Regions from separate parts of the Variovorax sp. LjRoot130 genome, predicted to be linked through region 3. Evidence: predicted binding sites of a transcription regulator. Region 3 holds the regulator's gene; each other region holds the start of a gene.

What was found. Region 3 encodes FNR, which switches genes on or off when oxygen is low (the NO sensors DNR and NnrR bind a similar motif). Its sites were predicted from a motif close to TTGATNNNNATCAA; they were not measured.
Region 1: a site for FNR is predicted at 3,785-3,798, ahead of ubiM (5-demethoxyubiquinol-8 5-hydroxylase UbiM). Genes of this name have one in related genera too.
Region 2: a site for FNR is predicted at 3,496-3,509, ahead of hemN (oxygen-independent coproporphyrinogen III oxidase). Genes of this name have one in related genera too.

Annotation. Positions count from the first base shown of each region.
Region 1 covers NZ_CAXURM020000002.1:1,356,892-1,362,102, forward strand. Annotated here, with positions in the region: gene ACSQ86_RS36275 (sialidase family protein) at 1-339, opposite strand, end outside; gene ACSQ86_RS36280 (hypothetical protein) at 657-968, opposite strand; gene ACSQ86_RS36285 (hypothetical protein) at 1,162-1,623, opposite strand; partial or broken gene ACSQ86_RS36290 (IS6 family transposase) at 1,886-1,984, shown strand; gene ACSQ86_RS36295 (hypothetical protein) at 2,399-3,148, shown strand; gene ACSQ86_RS36300 (TraR/DksA family transcriptional regulator) at 3,329-3,685, shown strand; gene ubiM (5-demethoxyubiquinol-8 5-hydroxylase UbiM) at 3,854-5,074, shown strand; gene ACSQ86_RS36310 (bacteriohemerythrin) at 5,078-5,211, opposite strand, start outside.
Region 2 covers NZ_CAXURM020000002.1:1,337,929-1,343,139, forward strand. Annotated here, with positions in the region: gene ACSQ86_RS36185 (response regulator) at 1-257, opposite strand, end outside; gene ACSQ86_RS36190 (type IV pili methyl-accepting chemotaxis transducer N-terminal domain-containing protein) at 264-2,177, opposite strand; gene ACSQ86_RS36195 (universal stress protein) at 2,548-3,066, shown strand; gene ACSQ86_RS36200 (hypothetical protein) at 3,303-3,437, opposite strand; gene hemN (oxygen-independent coproporphyrinogen III oxidase) at 3,570-4,988, shown strand.
Region 3 covers NZ_CAXURM020000002.1:1,474,016-1,479,226, forward strand. Annotated here, with positions in the region: gene ACSQ86_RS36875 (hypothetical protein) at 1-384, opposite strand, end outside; gene ACSQ86_RS36880 (sulfite exporter TauE/SafE family protein) at 408-1,121, opposite strand; gene fnr (fumarate/nitrate reduction transcriptional regulator Fnr) at 1,334-2,050, shown strand; gene ACSQ86_RS36890 (hypothetical protein) at 2,031-2,276, opposite strand; gene ACSQ86_RS36895 (FixH family protein) at 2,282-2,557, opposite strand; gene ccoG (cytochrome c oxidase accessory protein CcoG) at 2,578-4,017, opposite strand; gene ccoP (cytochrome-c oxidase, cbb3-type subunit III) at 4,025-4,939, opposite strand; gene ACSQ86_RS36910 (cbb3-type cytochrome oxidase subunit 3) at 4,949-5,086, opposite strand; gene ccoO (cytochrome-c oxidase, cbb3-type subunit II) at 5,097-5,211, opposite strand, start outside.

The DNA.
Region 1 (5,211 bases), 120 kb from region 3:
CGCCCCGCCATTGAACGTATACGCGGCGCCGAGGCTTTGTGCGCCGCCCGTGCTCCAGCGGTCCTGGTGCCAGCCGGCGATCATGTTGCTCGGATTGGTCGGGTTGACCGCGAGGTGGGGTTCAGTCTCGCTGTTGCGATAGACGACGCCGAGCTGCGGCGCGCCGTTGCACGCGGTGACGGCGAGCGGGTCGTTCGGGTTTCCGCCGTCGGGGTTGAGGCTCAAACCGCTGATCAGCACCTGCGCGCGCGCCGCATCGGGCGCGCCAGCGAGCACTAGGCCCAGCACCGCCGCGCCGAGGAACGCCGATCCGCGCGTAAGCCGTGGAAGCTGTGACATGCCTTCCTCCTGCTGTATCGAAGGAGGCCACATCGTGCGCTCGCCTCGAAAGCCATGTCAAGGCATCGTGCTGCGTGGGCGCGCGTGGAGCCAACGGCGTGCCCCCTGCGGAAACCGGGTGGCAATGGCCGGTCTCGAAAATGTCAAGCGGGCGTTCGACTCGAAATTTGCTAACAGCAGCAATGGGTCGAGAGCGGCGTTGAGCGACTGCTTTTTGGCATCAACATTGAATGGCTGGTGATGGCCAGGTGATGGCCGCATTCTGCCGAAGAGCTTTCTGCCAGCCAGCCAGCCATGCGCGCTGCCGGCATGTGCATCTATCGAAGTCTGGAGCCGCCCGAGTTTACTGCTTCCTCATCTCGCCTACTTGGGTAATACGGCTTCTTCTCGTCCAATTGGTAGAACAGCAAGCCATGAATTTCCATGGCTTGTGCTTTGACTACACGCCGTGTCCATAGCGCTTTGAACGCGCTGTTGAGCGTTGCTTCATCAAGCCTGCGTTCGTAGACCTCATCGATGAACGCGACGTCCTGTCCAGCCGGGAAAATGAGCGAGAACTCCTCGTCAGTCGCGGCAAGGATGTCGTAGACGCAATTCACGGCGCCGTCGATGACCTGGATATTCTTCATTGCAAGCTCATGGTGAAGGTTGCCGGCGGAGGTCCGCTGGGCCGCATCCTGCCGCATCCTCGACGGCGCCGGCGGGCCTAACCGGCTGTTTGCGGCCTGACCGTCGGAGCCTTGTGACCCGTTTCTGCGACCGGGGAAATTCAAAGTGGGTGAAGAAACCGCCCGAAGATTCAAACTGTGTTGCGCAGCGGGTTCAAAGTGACCTGGTAGATCTGCTCCAAGTCCTTGATGCGCACGCCTCGGGGTTGCGTCCTCGGCGCCGATCGACAGCGACCCACGACGCTTCAGGTTCGCAGGCGAGCGGGTCTTGTTCGGCGTACTCCCGGTCGAGCAGGCAGCCGGTCGCCTTGAACCAGCAGATCGAGTCGTGCGCGGCGACGACCGCCAGCTTAATCTGCTCGGACGCACCCGGGTCGGCCAAAGCCGCCCACTTGGCGCTATCGGCCGCCTGCTCAAGCTCGAATACGGCCTCGCGTTGGCCGGGGGCAGGGGCGCCTTCCACCGCGGGCCGCGTTTTCGCGAACTTCCGCCGAAACTCCGCAACGACCGCCACGAGAACTGGGCATGCTATGCCGTCAGCCGCCAGCGCGGCTTCAGCCGCGGTCAATCGGCTGTCGAGCTGGAAGCAGACCTGTTTCGAAATCGTTGTCGTCATGATGCTCTCCCAGTCAGGCCGGCCGCCCCCTGAAAAACACCCCTACGGCCTTCCTGCGCGGTTCTCCCGCCGCCACGTGCTCTCGGCCGGGCGCTGTGCCGGGAACGGTGCGTGCGTTTTGGCTGTAGGCTTATAAATTGTAGTCAGGCAGCTCGACCCCGCAAGGAGCAGGCCGCCGCGCTGCTGGTCTGCATCACCCCACTGCCGGCCGAGGCCAGGCCCGCGACCACCCGGTGCAAATCGCCCCTGCGGTGGCGAGTCGATGGCGCAGCGGTTGCAGAGCATGGACGAACTGTTCAAAGGCCAGCCCTGGTACCTGCGGTTCAAGCTGAGCTTTCGCGACTTGGTGGAGATGATGGCCGCCGACCCGCACGAGCGGCGGACGTCGCGTGCTCTTTATGTCGGGCGACGATGCGCCGGCTGCGGGTCTTCCCATATTCGCAGTGCGTAGCTCATTCGGCTCCGAAGGGTAATTCTTCGACAGCAGAGCATCGTCGAGGGGCGGAGGTTGGAGCCCGAGCCGAGGGTCCGCTCATGGCCCTTTGCACTCGCTCAGCGGTCCTGAAAGTGCTTGATCCGGTGTGGTGCTTGGGCCCGCGCGCCACGGGATCTTCACGCGGCGCGCCACCGAACATTCGAACATTCCCGTGTCGCGCCTGCGGACCTTCGTGTATGCGGGCCGTCCAACGGCCATGTACGGCGGCTTAGGGCCCCAAAGAAGGTCGGCAGGGTCAAGCGCTGCCAGAATCGTGCAGGATGTATCCGAGACGGCAACATGAGCGCAGCACTTTACGAGCCGATCAATGTGTACAAGCCTGTGGCGGCAAACATCGGAGTTGTCGACGGGCCCTTTGAATACCTGACCGTGGCTGGCGTCAGGCTGCCGCTACCGTTCACCACCCGCATGACGGTGGTGCGCCTCTCGAACGGCGATCTTTTCCTTCACTCGCCGACGAAGTTCGATCGCAAGCTTGCAGACGAGCTTGAGCACCTCGGGACTGTCCGGTATCTGATCTCCCCCAACCAGTTCCACTATGCCCACATTGGGGAGTGGTTGAACGCCTTTCCGGATGCCGTCGCATGGGCGTCGCCGGGCGTACGCAGAAGGAGCAGAGCGCGGCGCGTGGAGATCCGTTTCGGGAGAGACCTCGATCTGGACCCGCCGGGCGAATGGCGGAACGAACTGGACCAAACGCTGTTTCCGGGTGGCTACTTCAAGGAATTCATCTTCTTCCACCGGGAATCAGAATCTCTCATCGTGACGGACGCCATCATCAACATCGAGTTGGACAAGATGGACGAGCCTTGGCGAACGTTGACGAGGATGAGCGGGATGTACTACCCACGCGGGCAGGTGTTCTTCGGGATGCGCCTGCCGCTGTTGTTGCAGCGAAAAAAGGCAGCTGCGGCCATCGCGAAACTTCACGCATGGCGGCCTCGCCGCATCTTGCTCAGTCATGGGCGCTGCTTCGACGCGGATGCAGACGCGGTTATCCGCCGGATTTTCGGAAAGCTTGGGAGGTGAGAATCCGAGGGCTGCTCCTGGGCCAACGGCTGTCACACGCCGTCAGGCCAGATACGGACAAGGTCGCCCGCTGGCAGCTGCGCGGAGTTTTGGGCGACGCGGAATTTGACGCGGATCAAATCCCGGGCGAATGGACATCCGGATACTGGCGGCCAGTCAACCTCATCCCGAGCCGCCAGCATGAACCACATGAAGCCGGAAGATCTGCAGTCCTTCATCGAGCGTCTGGACATCCTGAAGCGGTGGGCGCTCAGCGAACGCGCCCAGCTGCACGACGGCCGCGCCGAGCATGCGCCCGACGCGCAGGCTTCCGAGCCCTGCCCTTCGTCGGCTGGGGAAGTCGGCAATGTCACGGCCTTCGCTGCCGTCAAGGTTCGTCGGCCGACGCTGCAGGATATCGAACAGGCACTCCAACGCATCTCCCTGGGCCTCTACGCGCTTTGCCTCGATTGCGAGCGTGTCATCGCGCGCGAACGCATGCTGATCGAACCGGCGGCCATCCGGTGCCACGCCTGTCAGTTCAGGCTGGCCCGCTGAACGCTGGAGCATTGCAGCCAAACTCGCCCTCGCCCACGGCGCTCGACCTGAAGCGCCGCGTGTTGAACTTTCGGGCGCCAAGGCCCGTTTCGCCAACCCTTGACCTCCGTCAAGGTGAGCGCTGCTGCGCCGCCCACAATCCGGCTCCTCATCCACGGAGGAAACTGAATGCAGCAGGATCGTGACGTCCTCATCGTCGGCGCCGGTCCGACCGGGCTGGCTTTGGCCATTGCCCTGGCCGACGCCGGCTTCACCGCTACCGTGCTGGACGCCCAGCCGCGCGAGGCCCTGGCCGCCCCGGCCGAGGACGGACGCGACATCGCGCTGACCCACGCCAGCGTGGCCACGTTGCGCGCACTGGGACTTTGGCAGCGCCTCTTGCCCGAAGAAATCGGGCGCATCCGGGAAGCGCGCGTCATGGATGGCGATCGGCAGCGCTCGGCGCTGTCCTTCAACGCGCACGGCCACGGCGCCGACGCTCTGGGCTGGATCGTGCCGAACCATGCACTGCGCCGCGTCAGTTTTGCAGCTGCGGCACAGCGCCCGGGACTGCGTCTGATGGATAGCGCGCAGGCGCTGCGCATCGGCACCTTGTCCACGCACGCGGAACTTGAGTTCGGCACCTCACCGTGCGCGCCGCACCATCTGCGCGGCCGCCTGCTCGTCGCGGCGGACAGCCGATTCTCCTGGTCCCGCCGGCAGCTCGGCATCGCGGCCGACATGCATGACTTCGGCCGCACCATGATCGTGTGCCGGATGCAGCACGACCTGCCACATGACGACGTCGCGTATGAGTGCTTCGGCTACGAACGCACGCTCGCGGTGCTGCCCGCTGCGGGCCATGTCTCGTCGGTCGTGGTGACCACCGACGCCGCCGCGGCGGCGCAGCTGTTGGCATTGCCCGAACGTGCGTTCGCGACCCTGGTGGAGCGCCAGTTCCGCGGCCGGCTGGGCCGCATGCAACTGCTCGGGCGGCGCTTCGCCTACCCGCTCGTTGCCGCGTATGCCCGCCGCTTTGCGGCCCTGCGCAGCGCGCTGGTCGGCGACGCGGCCGTCGGCATGCATCCGGTCACGGCCCACGGCTACAACCTAGGATTGCAAAGCATCACCTCTCTCACACACGCACTCTGCGCAGCCCGCGCCGCCAACCAGGACATCGGCGCCGCCGCGGTTCTGGCGGGCTACGAACGCAGGCATCGTCGCGATTCGGCCCTGATCTACCACGGCACGAATGCCGTGGCGAAGCTCTATGCCAGCACCGGCGCACCGCAGCGCTTCGCACGTCAGCTGATCCTTCGCGCGGCCCAGCATCTGCCACCGCTGAAGGCGGCGATCACTGCGCGCCTCACAGGCCAGGGCGGCCTGCAGTTGCCCGGAGCGGCTCCCTAGCGCTCAATGCGTCGCACCGTGCTCCACGGCGGCACGCAGCGCGGACCACACGGGAAGCGAGGCCTGCGCCGGCACGTCGGCGGGCGCGGGTTCGAATCGTGCGCTGCGCAAGTGGAGGGCCAGCGCGGCGTCCATTG
Region 2 (5,211 bases), 140 kb from region 3:
ATCAGCACCCGTGCCGCGGGCACGGCTTCGCGCAGGGCTGGCAGGGCATCGACGCCCGTGACGCCCGGCAGGTGGTTGTCCAGCAGGATCACGTCGGGCTTCAACTCCTGGGCGCGGCGCTGCGCCTCGCCCGCATCGCCGGCGTCGCCGACGACCTCGAATTGCGGATCGCGATGCAGCAGTGCCGTCAGGCCACGCCGGAACAACGTGTGGTCGTCGACAACCAGGATGCGGATCTTCGGGGGCAGCTCGGTCATGGGGATTCAGGCGATTTGGCGTTGCGGTGGCGCCACCGCGCCACCGGTGCGGGACATCATTGGCAGGGTCAGGACGACCGAGGTGCCGCGGCCGGGCGAGGACATCACGTCGAGCTGCGCACCCAGGCGTTCGGCGCGCTCCGCCATGATGCGCAGGCCCACGTGAGTCTCGTCGGGCGCGCCGTGGCCGTCGGGAAACCCGAGGCCATCGTCGCGCACCTCGAGCCGCCACTGCGGCGCCTGCTGCACGTCCAGCCACACCTGGCTGGCACGGGCGTGCTTGCGAACATTCGACAGCGCCTCCTGCACGATGTGCAGCACCTGGATCTGAGTGTCCGGGAGCAAGGGCATGCCCTGGCCGAGCATCTGCAGGCTTGCCTTCAGGCCGCTCTGGTGCTCGAACTTTCGCAGCGTCGTGAGAAGTGCGGGTTCGATGTCTTCGCTGTTGGCCCGGGTGCGGAAGTGCATCAGCAGCTCCCGCACGTCGCCGTAGCTCTCACGCACGCCGACGTCGATCTCGCCCAATACGTGCTGGACCTTCAGCGGATCGCCGGCAGCGATCGCGTCGCGCATGAGCTGGACCTGGATCTTCAGGAACGCGAGCGACTGGGCAATCGAGTCGTGCAGCTCGCGCGCGAGGAAGCCGCGCTCCTGCGAGATGGCGGCCTCCAGCCCGAGCGAGTTTAGGCGCAGGTTCTCCATCGCGCCCGCGAGGTGGACCGTGAGCGATTCGAGCAGGGAGCGCTCGGCTTCGGAGATCGTGATCTGGGCGTGGAAGAAGAGGTCCACCTCACCCATCAGCCGCTCATGCAGCCGGATCGGTATGGACACCACGGTCTCGAAGCCGGCCTGGGCGCAATGTCGCATCCGCAGGGGGTGCATGGTACGGATCGGAATGACACGCGCGCCCGGCGATGCCAGTGGCGAGCCGCAATGGCAATCGCCTGCCGCCAGGCAATGCTCGGCATCGGTCATCGCCTGCGGCAAGCCCTGTGAGGCGAGCATCAGGTACCGGCGGTTCGCCTCGTCCGACCAGCGCAAGGCGACGCCGTCGGCATGTGCGATCTGTGCGATGCTCTGCGTGAACCCCTGCGCCAGTTTGTCGAGTGTCGAGGCCTTGGCGACCAACGTCGTCACCTCATAGAGGCATTCCAGCCGGCCGCGCTCTTTCTCCAACTGCGCCGTCTTCTCCTGGACCCGGCCTTCCAGATTCCGGTACATGGCCTGCAGCTGCTCGGCCATGTTGTTGAATCCCTCCGCCAGGGTGCCGAACTCGTCCGTGCTGGTGCGCTCGACGCGGGCGCCGAGATCGCCATCCTGTAGGCGGTGAATCGCTCGCTTGAGCAATCCCAGCGGCTCCAGGACGAAGCGGTAACCGGTATGGACCAGCACCGCCGCGCCGATGAGCGCCACGCCCATCATCGCGACCTGCAGCAAATGCATCAGCGCAGTCCATCGCGACAAATGGGCCTCGATGCCGGCGACGAATGCATCGATGCTCGACGTGAACGCGACGGCGTCTTCGCCGAGGCGGGTCGCGACGCCCGGCGGCATCGAATCGTTCAGGCGCCGGCGAAAGGCGGCCCAGTCGCGTTCGACGACGGCGAAGCGTTGACGCACGGTGTCGTCCCAGGGCACGAACAACGGCCGTTCGGTGTCGCCGCGGCGCAGTCCCTGGAGGCTGCGCTCGAACTCTGCCACCTGCTGAGACAGCGCCCGTACATCGCCCGCGCCAGCCGACAGCACCATCCGATAGGTTTGCATGCGCATGCGCCCGGCTTCGTTGACCGCAGCGGCGCCCCCCTCGATCTGCCATGACATGTAGACCAAGGTCGCGATGGCGCCAAGGGCTGCCAACAGGAACGGCATGGCGACCAGCGCCAGCTTGGCGCCCAGCGTCCATTGCCGAGATCTGTTCATCGAGCGCATGTCAGCGTTGCGGCAGCGGCCGCACAAGTGGAGCGTGTTCGATGCAGCAGATCCGGCCGGCCGACGAGTCGACGCGCGTAGGCGTTCGAGACAGCGAGGCTCAAGTGGGACATGCTGCACATCGCATGCGCCCCACTGCTGACGCACCGATCCCGGCCTTGTTGCTGGGATCCATGGGCCCAGGCGGGCTCACGAGTTCGGTCAGTCATCGGGATCGGCTCCTCGTTCGGATACAGCTGCATTCCTATGTTGCGCGCGCTCGACGCGCGCTCACCATTCCCCGCAGTCGTCGCCTTCTCGGGTGCGTCGGCAGGTCCATGTACTCGTTCGCTTGCCGCATTCTGCGTTTGAAACCGGGTGCATGCTTGATCTGGATCAAGCTCCAAAGCCCCCGCGGGGCTACGCTGCAGAAACTCAACCTCCGAGGAGACAGTTCATGTTCAAGCGCATTCTTGTTGCCACTGACGGCTCCGTGCTGGCGGAAAAGGCCGTCTCGAAAGCCATCGACCTGGCTGCGGAGCACAAGGCCGAGCTCAGGGCCGTGACCGTGGTACGACGGCAAGCCAAGAGCTACATGGACGGCACCATCGAATTCGAAGCCGAGGAGATCGACCGCATCGGGTGCCGGCGCGCTGAGCAGGCGAAGACCATGCTCGAGGCGCTCGAGAAGCGCGCCGAAGCATGCGGCGTACGGGTCAGCACGGCGTCTGTCAAATCGAATCGAGTGGCCGATTCAATCATTGGTGCCGCCATCAAGCACGGCAGCGATCTCATCGTGATGGCCTCGCACGGACGAAAAGGGCTGGCACGCGCTTTCCTGGGCAGCGAAACCGCGCATGTGCTTGCGAACTCCGACGTGCCCGTGCTGGTACTGCGCTGATACCTTGGCCCGCGCGCTTTCCTGATAAGCGCCAAGGCGCGCTGCGCGCTGATCCATTTGCTGCCGAGCCCGGCTCGAACCCCAGGTGGATGCCCTTGCGAACGAGCGCTGAAGTTGAGATCTCCGAGACCGTATTGATCTGGACCACCTGCTGCTCGTAGGCAGCACGCAGCGCGGGCGCTTCAGCGTGCAAGCTCCGCGCACAACGCAACGTCGCCCCCTGACCGTCGCGGCAGTCATGGCCTCGACGCCGCATCCGACCGCTCTCCCGCCAGCGTCTCGCCGGGCGCCGAGTCGCTCGGCGTCATCGTCGCCATCGTCGCCATCGTCGCCATCGTCGCCATCGTCGCCATCGTCGTCATCGTCGTCATCGGCGCTCGTGCAGATCGTTGTTCAGATGCCTCCTGCCGAGCGGTCCGGCTGCTTATGTTGACAAGCATCAACCAACGACCGGCGCGACGAAGGCACAGTGAAGACCTGCCTTTCCTTGGTTGAACGCAATGATGTCCACTGTCCTGGCTCCGCCCCACGAAACCTCACCGTCTTCGGTCTCGGCCGACGTGCTGGCCCGCTTCGATGTGGCCGGGCCTCGCTACACGTCCTATCCGACGGCGGACCGCTTTGTCGAGGCCTTCGGCCCCGACGACTACGGTGCCGCGGCGCGGCAGCGAAGGCTGGGCATCAGCGCAGTCATGACCCCCATCTCCCTCTACGTCCACATTCCGTTCTGTGCGTCGCTGTGCTACTACTGCGCGTGCAACAAGATCATCACGCGGCATGCCTCCCGTGCGCGTGAGTACCTGGGATACCTGGAGAAGGAGATCGCCCTGCACGCGGCGCAATTGAGCGCACGGACGCCGGTGAGCCAGCTTCACCTTGGCGGCGGGACGCCGACCTTCCTGAGCGATGACGGGCTGAGCGACCTGATGCGGATGCTGCGCGAAGCTTTTTCATTCGCGCCGGGCGCCGAATGTTCCATCGAGGTCGATCCACGCACGGTCGACGCCGGCCGTCTTGCCCACCTGGCCCGGCTGGGCTTCAATCGGCTGAGTTTCGGCGTCCAGGACTTCGACCCCGACGTCCAGCAAGCGGTACATCGCATCCAGCCGGCACAACAAGTATTCGATCTGGTCGCCTCGGCGCGCGAGCTGAAATTCCAGTCCATCAACGTCGACCTGATCTATGGACTGCCGCGTCAAAGCGCTGCCTCGTTCGACCGCACGTTGGCGCAGATCTGCGAGCTGCGTCCGGACCGCATCGCCCTCTATGCCTACGCGCACTTGCCCGAGAGGTTCAAGCCGCAGCGCCGGATCGCCGCCGACGAATTGCCCTACGCGGCCACGAAGATCGAGATGCTGTCGCGCTCCATCACCGCCCTCACCTGCGCTGGCTATGTCTACATCGGCATGGACCACTTCGCGTTGCCGGACGACAGCCTGGCTGTCGCCAAACGCCAAGGTCGGCTGCACCGCAATTTCCAGGGCTACAGCACGCAGCCGGACTGCGACCTTGTCGCGCTTGGCGTATCGGCGATCGGAAGGGTTGGTGGCACCTACAGCCAGAACGCAAAGACCCTGGAGGACTACTACGACCATCTCAACCAGGGACGGCTGCCGGTGGTGCGCGGGCTCGCGCTGTCGCGCGACGACGTGCTGCGTCGCGCGGTGATCATGGCCATCATGTGCCAGGGCCATGTCGACTTCGAGTCGATCGACATCGCCCACCTGATCACCTTTCGTGACTACTTCGCGTCCGAACTGGCCGCTCTCGGCCAGCTGGAGGCGGACGGCCTCGTTTGCCTCACGGACCGCGATCTCACTGTCACCGACAAAGGCTGGTTCTTCGTACGGGCCGTGGCGATGGTCTTCGACCGCTATCTGCAAACGGATCGCAAGCGCGCTCGCTTCTCCCGAATCATCTAGCCACTGCGTCGCACCCTGCCCTGCCAAATGCACCTCGCCTGCAGCTCGCCAATCGTCGACGGCCCAACTGGCTCTTGCCGGACGCGGGTCACGGGCGGCTCGAGCGTCTGATCCCCGAGCTCAAGCACCCTTCAGGAGACCCATCGTGCATCAGCACACAGTCATATCCAGCCCAACCCTTTCGCAGCAGCCCGCCGCGCGCGGCGATGCCCGCTCAAGCGCT
Region 3 (5,211 bases):
ATTCCAGGCGACAGAGGCTTGTTCGCTCGCCTGCGCCGCATGCTCGGCCGCTGTCTTGCTTTGGCTCGTCGCGCGATCGGCTGCAACAAGCGCCCTTTGCCAAGCGCGATGGGCGGACAGCCCGGTCTTTCGTGCCGCTTCGCCGGCCGCCTTCACGCGGCGATCAGAGGGCCGAGCTGCATACCTTCTTGCCTTGAGCAACGCCGCAGCGGCGTCCTTGGACGCGTTTCTTGTGGCCGAGGCTGCATCGAGAGCCGCCTGATATGCAACGTCATGGGCGGCCATGCCCTGCATCTGAAGGTCTGGCTGCGCGGGGCGCTGCTGGGCAGCGCAAGGGCTCATGAGCGCGGCGCAGACGGCCGAAAGTCCGATCAGCGCGATCATGTTGCGTCTCATGGTGTCTCCCTTCAGCGGCACCATATGTCGATCTGATGACTCAGGTCGATCCACAGCGCCTGAATTGCCACTGCCGCAAGCAGGCCGCCGGCAAGCCGGGTTCCCCATTCCTTGCGCGCAATGCTGGCACCTGAACGCAAGCGCTGCCACAGCCAAGGGGCCAGAACCAGCGACACGCCGCTGCCCACGGCAAAGAGGGCCATCGTCAGTGCGCCTTGCGCCGGTCCGTTGGCCAGCCCGGCAAGCATCAGCGCGGAATACAACAGACCGCAAGGCATGGAGACCCAGAGCGCACCCGTCGCGAGCACGCCGGCCATCGAACCGGTGAGCGGCCGCAGGCGCGTCGCGAGCGCGCGCCCGATACGGTGCGCCCAGAGTGGCTGTCGCCCGAGTGCGGCGAGCACCAGGCCCCAGGCGAGCACGAACACATGAAGCAGCACCCACAGAGGACGCAACGCCGCGACCTGTTCGCTTGCGAACCCGAGGCTCTGCATCGCCGCTGCGGCGGCCGCCCCGGCAGCCGTATAGCCCGCGATACGGGCCGCATGGAAGGCGACGGATGCGGAAACGGCCGGAGGGCTCGCCGAAAGCGGCGCCACACCACCATCCACCGGCACGCGCACGATGCGGATCACGCCGGCACAGGCAGCACCGCACATCGCGACGCAATGGGGCCCGCCGACCAATCCCATCAGGAGCGCAGTGCTGGCGAGCGCAGTCTGCATGATCAGACGATGCGCGAGAAGCGCGTGCGGTTGTGCTCGGCCGGGACGCGAGATGAATCGGCAGGGGCGAGGGCGAGAGATGTGTTCATTGCGGCGGTGGGTCTGGCAAGCAATGACCCACTATGCGGGCAGGTCGACCCGTCATCCTTGATGTGCATCAAGCCTGGGCGGCGCACCGCGTCACAGAATCACTGCAACCCTCGACGCCCTCCATGAAAGCCGAACACATCAAGGTCGCCTGCTCCAGTTGCACCCTGCGCGAGCTGTGCATGCCCGCGGGGCTGGAGCCGAGCGAGTTGAAACGCATCGACGAGATCGTGGCCACGCGGCGCAAGGTCCGACGACGCGAGACGCTCTTTCGCAACGGCGAGCCCTTCACCTCGCTCTATGCGATCCGCACCGGTGTCTTCAAGACCCGCGTGGCGACCGAGGATGGGCGCGACCAGGTCACCGGTTTCCAGATGGCCGGCGAAATCATCGGCCTCGACGGCATCGTCAACAACCAGCACACCTGCGACGCGGTCGCGCTCGAGGATGCCGAGGTCTGCGTGATGCCCTTTCACCGAATCGAGGAACTGTCGCGCGAGGTCGCGGCGCTGCAGCGCCACGTGCATCAGATCATGAGCCGCGAGATCGTGCGCGAGCACGGGGTGATGCTGCTGCTGGGAAGCATGCGGGCCGAGGAACGCCTCGCGGCTTTTCTGCTCAACCTCGTGCAGCGCCTGCACGCGCGCGGTTTCTCGCGCTCCGAGTTCGTGCTGCGCATGACCCGCGAGGAGATCGGCAGCTACCTCGGACTCACCCTCGAAACCGTGAGCCGAACGCTCTCCAAGTTCATGGAGGATGGGATCGTCGAGGTGGAGAAGCGCAATCTTCGCATCGTCGACGCCGAGGCGCTCCGGCGCATCGTCAATCCTCCCGGCTGTTGATCTCGGAGGCCGGCCTGGTCAAAAGCAGCGTCAGCGCGCTCGACCCTATCGCCAGCAGCCAGAAGACGAAGAAGCCGGCCGCATAGACTGTCTGGCGGGACAGGCCGACGGCCTCGCCGCGCCAGTGGAGGTCGCCGGGGTCGACCAGTGCAAACACCAGCAGTTCGGCCGCGCTCGCCAGCAGAAAGGCGGGCCAGAGAATCGACATCCAGTTGCGCGTCTTCATGACCATCAGCGCCTGGGTGCGGGCAGGTCGGCATCAGGCGTTGCCGCATGATTGCGGCCCGCCAGCGCGGGCATCAGTTTCTTTTCGATCAGATGCTTGTTGATCTCGATGCCCTGGCGGTAGTAGTCTGGCGCCACCACCGGATCGGGCGTGCGCAGGGCGAGCCAGAGCGTCACGAAGCTGGCGACGACGACCACCGCGGGCCCGGCCATCACCATCCACAGCAGCGGGAACTGCCACCAGGGTTCGCTCTTCGGGGAAGTCATCGCATGATCGTCCATCTTGTCTCCTCTTTGCCAACTCAACGAGGCACCAGGAAGGTCGCCTTCTCCGACACCTGCGCGCTGCCGTCGGCCGAGCGCACGTCGAAGTGCACGACGTGGGAACCCGCGGTGGCGCTGCCGTAGGGGAGCTGCAGGCGCACCGCGACCCAGCGCGACTGCGCAGAACCGACCTCGACCGGATCAGGCGGCGACACGCTCAAGCCTTCCAGCCCCCTGGCTTCGATGCGGTAGCGCTGTACCTGCTCGGTCGCGTTCATGATCTGCAGGCGATAGACGTTCTCGAGTTGGCCGCCCTCGACGATGCGCGCGAGCGAAGCCCGGTCGCGCACCACGTCGACCTTCAGCGGCATGCGCACGACCAGGCTCGCCAGCACCCCCATCGTCAGCGCAGCGAGCAAGCCCGTGTAGATCAGCACCCGTGGGCGCAGCACGCGGCGCAGCACCTGCCTCGGCGTCCAATGGCCGGCCATGCCGTTCTGGGTCGCGTAGCGGATCAGACCTCGCGGTGTGGCCATCTTGTCCATCACGGTGTTGCAGGCGTCCACACAGAGCCCGCAGCCGATGCACTCGTACTGCAGCCCCTTGCGGATGTCGATGCCGGTCGGGCAGACCTGCACGCACAACGAACAGTCGATGCAGTCGCCAAGTCCCTGAGCGCGGGCATTGCTGCTCTTGGAACGCACCCCGCGGGGCTCGCCACGCTCGCTGTCGTAGCTCACGATCAGCGTGTCGCGATCGAACATGGCGCTCTGGAAGCGCGCATAGGGACACATGTACATGCAGACCTGCTCGCGCATGAAACCCGCATTGCCGTAGGTCGCAAAGCCGTAGAAGAAGACCCAGAACACCTCCCACGAACCCATGCGCGTCTGCAGGAACTCCAGGCCCAACTCGCGGATCGGCGTGAAGTAGCCGACGAAGGTGAAGCCGGTCCACAGCGCGATGCCGAGCCACACGATGTGCTTGAACCACTTCTTGACCAGCTTCTCGAGCGAGAAGTCGCCTTCGTCCAGGCGCATGCGCGCGATGCGGTTGCCTTCGATCTTTTGCTCGACCCACATGAAGATCTCGGTGTAGACGGTTTGCGGACAGGCATAGCCGCACCACAACCGCCCGGCCACCGCGGTGAAGAGGAAGAGCGACAGCGCCGAGATCACCAGCAGCCCGGTCAGGTAGATCAGGTCCTGCGGATACAGCACCAGCCCGAGGATGTAGAAGCGCCGCGCGCCCAGGTCGAACAGCACCGCCTGGCGCTGCCCCCACTCGAGCCAGGGCAGGCCATAGAACACGAGCTGCGTCAGGAACACCATGGCCCAGCGCCAGCGCGCGAAGACGCCGCGCACCGTGCGGGGATAGACCTTCTGGTGCGCGGCGAACAGGCCGCCACCTTCCTTAACGGCGGCGATCGGGATCACCCGGCGCCTCACCGGGGTCGACGCGGAAGCGGCATCCTTCATGACAGCCCTAGGGCGCAGCGGCAGGCTTGTTCGACAAGCCCCAGACATAGGAGGCCAGCACATGGATCTGGGCCTCGGTCAGGCGGCCCTGCTGGGCCGGCATCTGATTGGTCCTGCCGGTGTTGATGATCGAGATGATCGCCTCCTGCCCGTAGCCGTGCAGCCAGACCTTGTCGGCCAGGTTCGGCGCGCCCATGGCGGGGTTGCCGACGCCGCCGATGCCATGGCAGGCCGCGCAGGCGCTGAACTTGCTCTTGCCCAGGCCGGCGCGGACCGAATCGTGCGGGCTGCCCGACAGGCTCAGCACATAGTTGGCGACGTTCTTGACATCCTCGGGGGTGCCGACCGCCTCGGCCATCGGCGGCATCACGCCGGTGCGCCCCCGGGTGATCGATTCCTTGATCTTCTCCGGTGCGCCGCCGTGCAACCAGTCGCGGTCGGCCAGGTTCGGAAAGCCCTTGCTGCCGCGCGCGTCCGAGCCGTGGCACTGCGCGCAGTTGTTGAGGAACAGGCGCTCGCCGATCGCCGCCGCCGCGGGTTCGCCCGCCACGCGCTCGATCGGCATGGCCGCATAGGCGGCGTAGACGGGTTCGAGGTCACGCTTGGCCTTGGCAAGGTCCTTCGCATACTCGTTCTCGGTACTCCATGCGAGCTGGCCCTGGTAGCTGCCGAGCCCCGGATACGCGACCAGGTAGGCCAGGCCGAAGATGATGGTGAGCACGAAGAGGCCGACCCACCAGCGCGGCATCGGATTGTTGGCTTCGCGCAGGTCTTCGTCCCAGACATGTCCGGTCGTTTCATCGGTCCCGCCCGGAACCTTCGCGCGGGCAACGAGCCACAGCAGCAATGCACACAGCAGGATGCTGCCCAGCGAGGCAATGGCGACATAGTTCGACCAGAAGACACTGAAGAAATCGCTCATGTTGCTCTCTCAGTCCTGTTCGAACGGCAGTTGGGCGGCGCCCTCGAACCGTTTCGCGTTGCGGCGCGAGTAAGCCCATACGAAGATGCCGATGAATGTGGCGAAGGAAGCCAGCGTGGCCACGATCCGCAAGGTGGTGATGTCCATGAGGCGCTCCTTACTTGACCGCGAGCCCGAGCGACTGGAGATAGGCCACCAGCGCATCCATCTCGGTCTTTCCCTTCACCTCGGCCGGCGCCGCGGCGAGCTGCTCATCGGTGAAAGGCACGCCC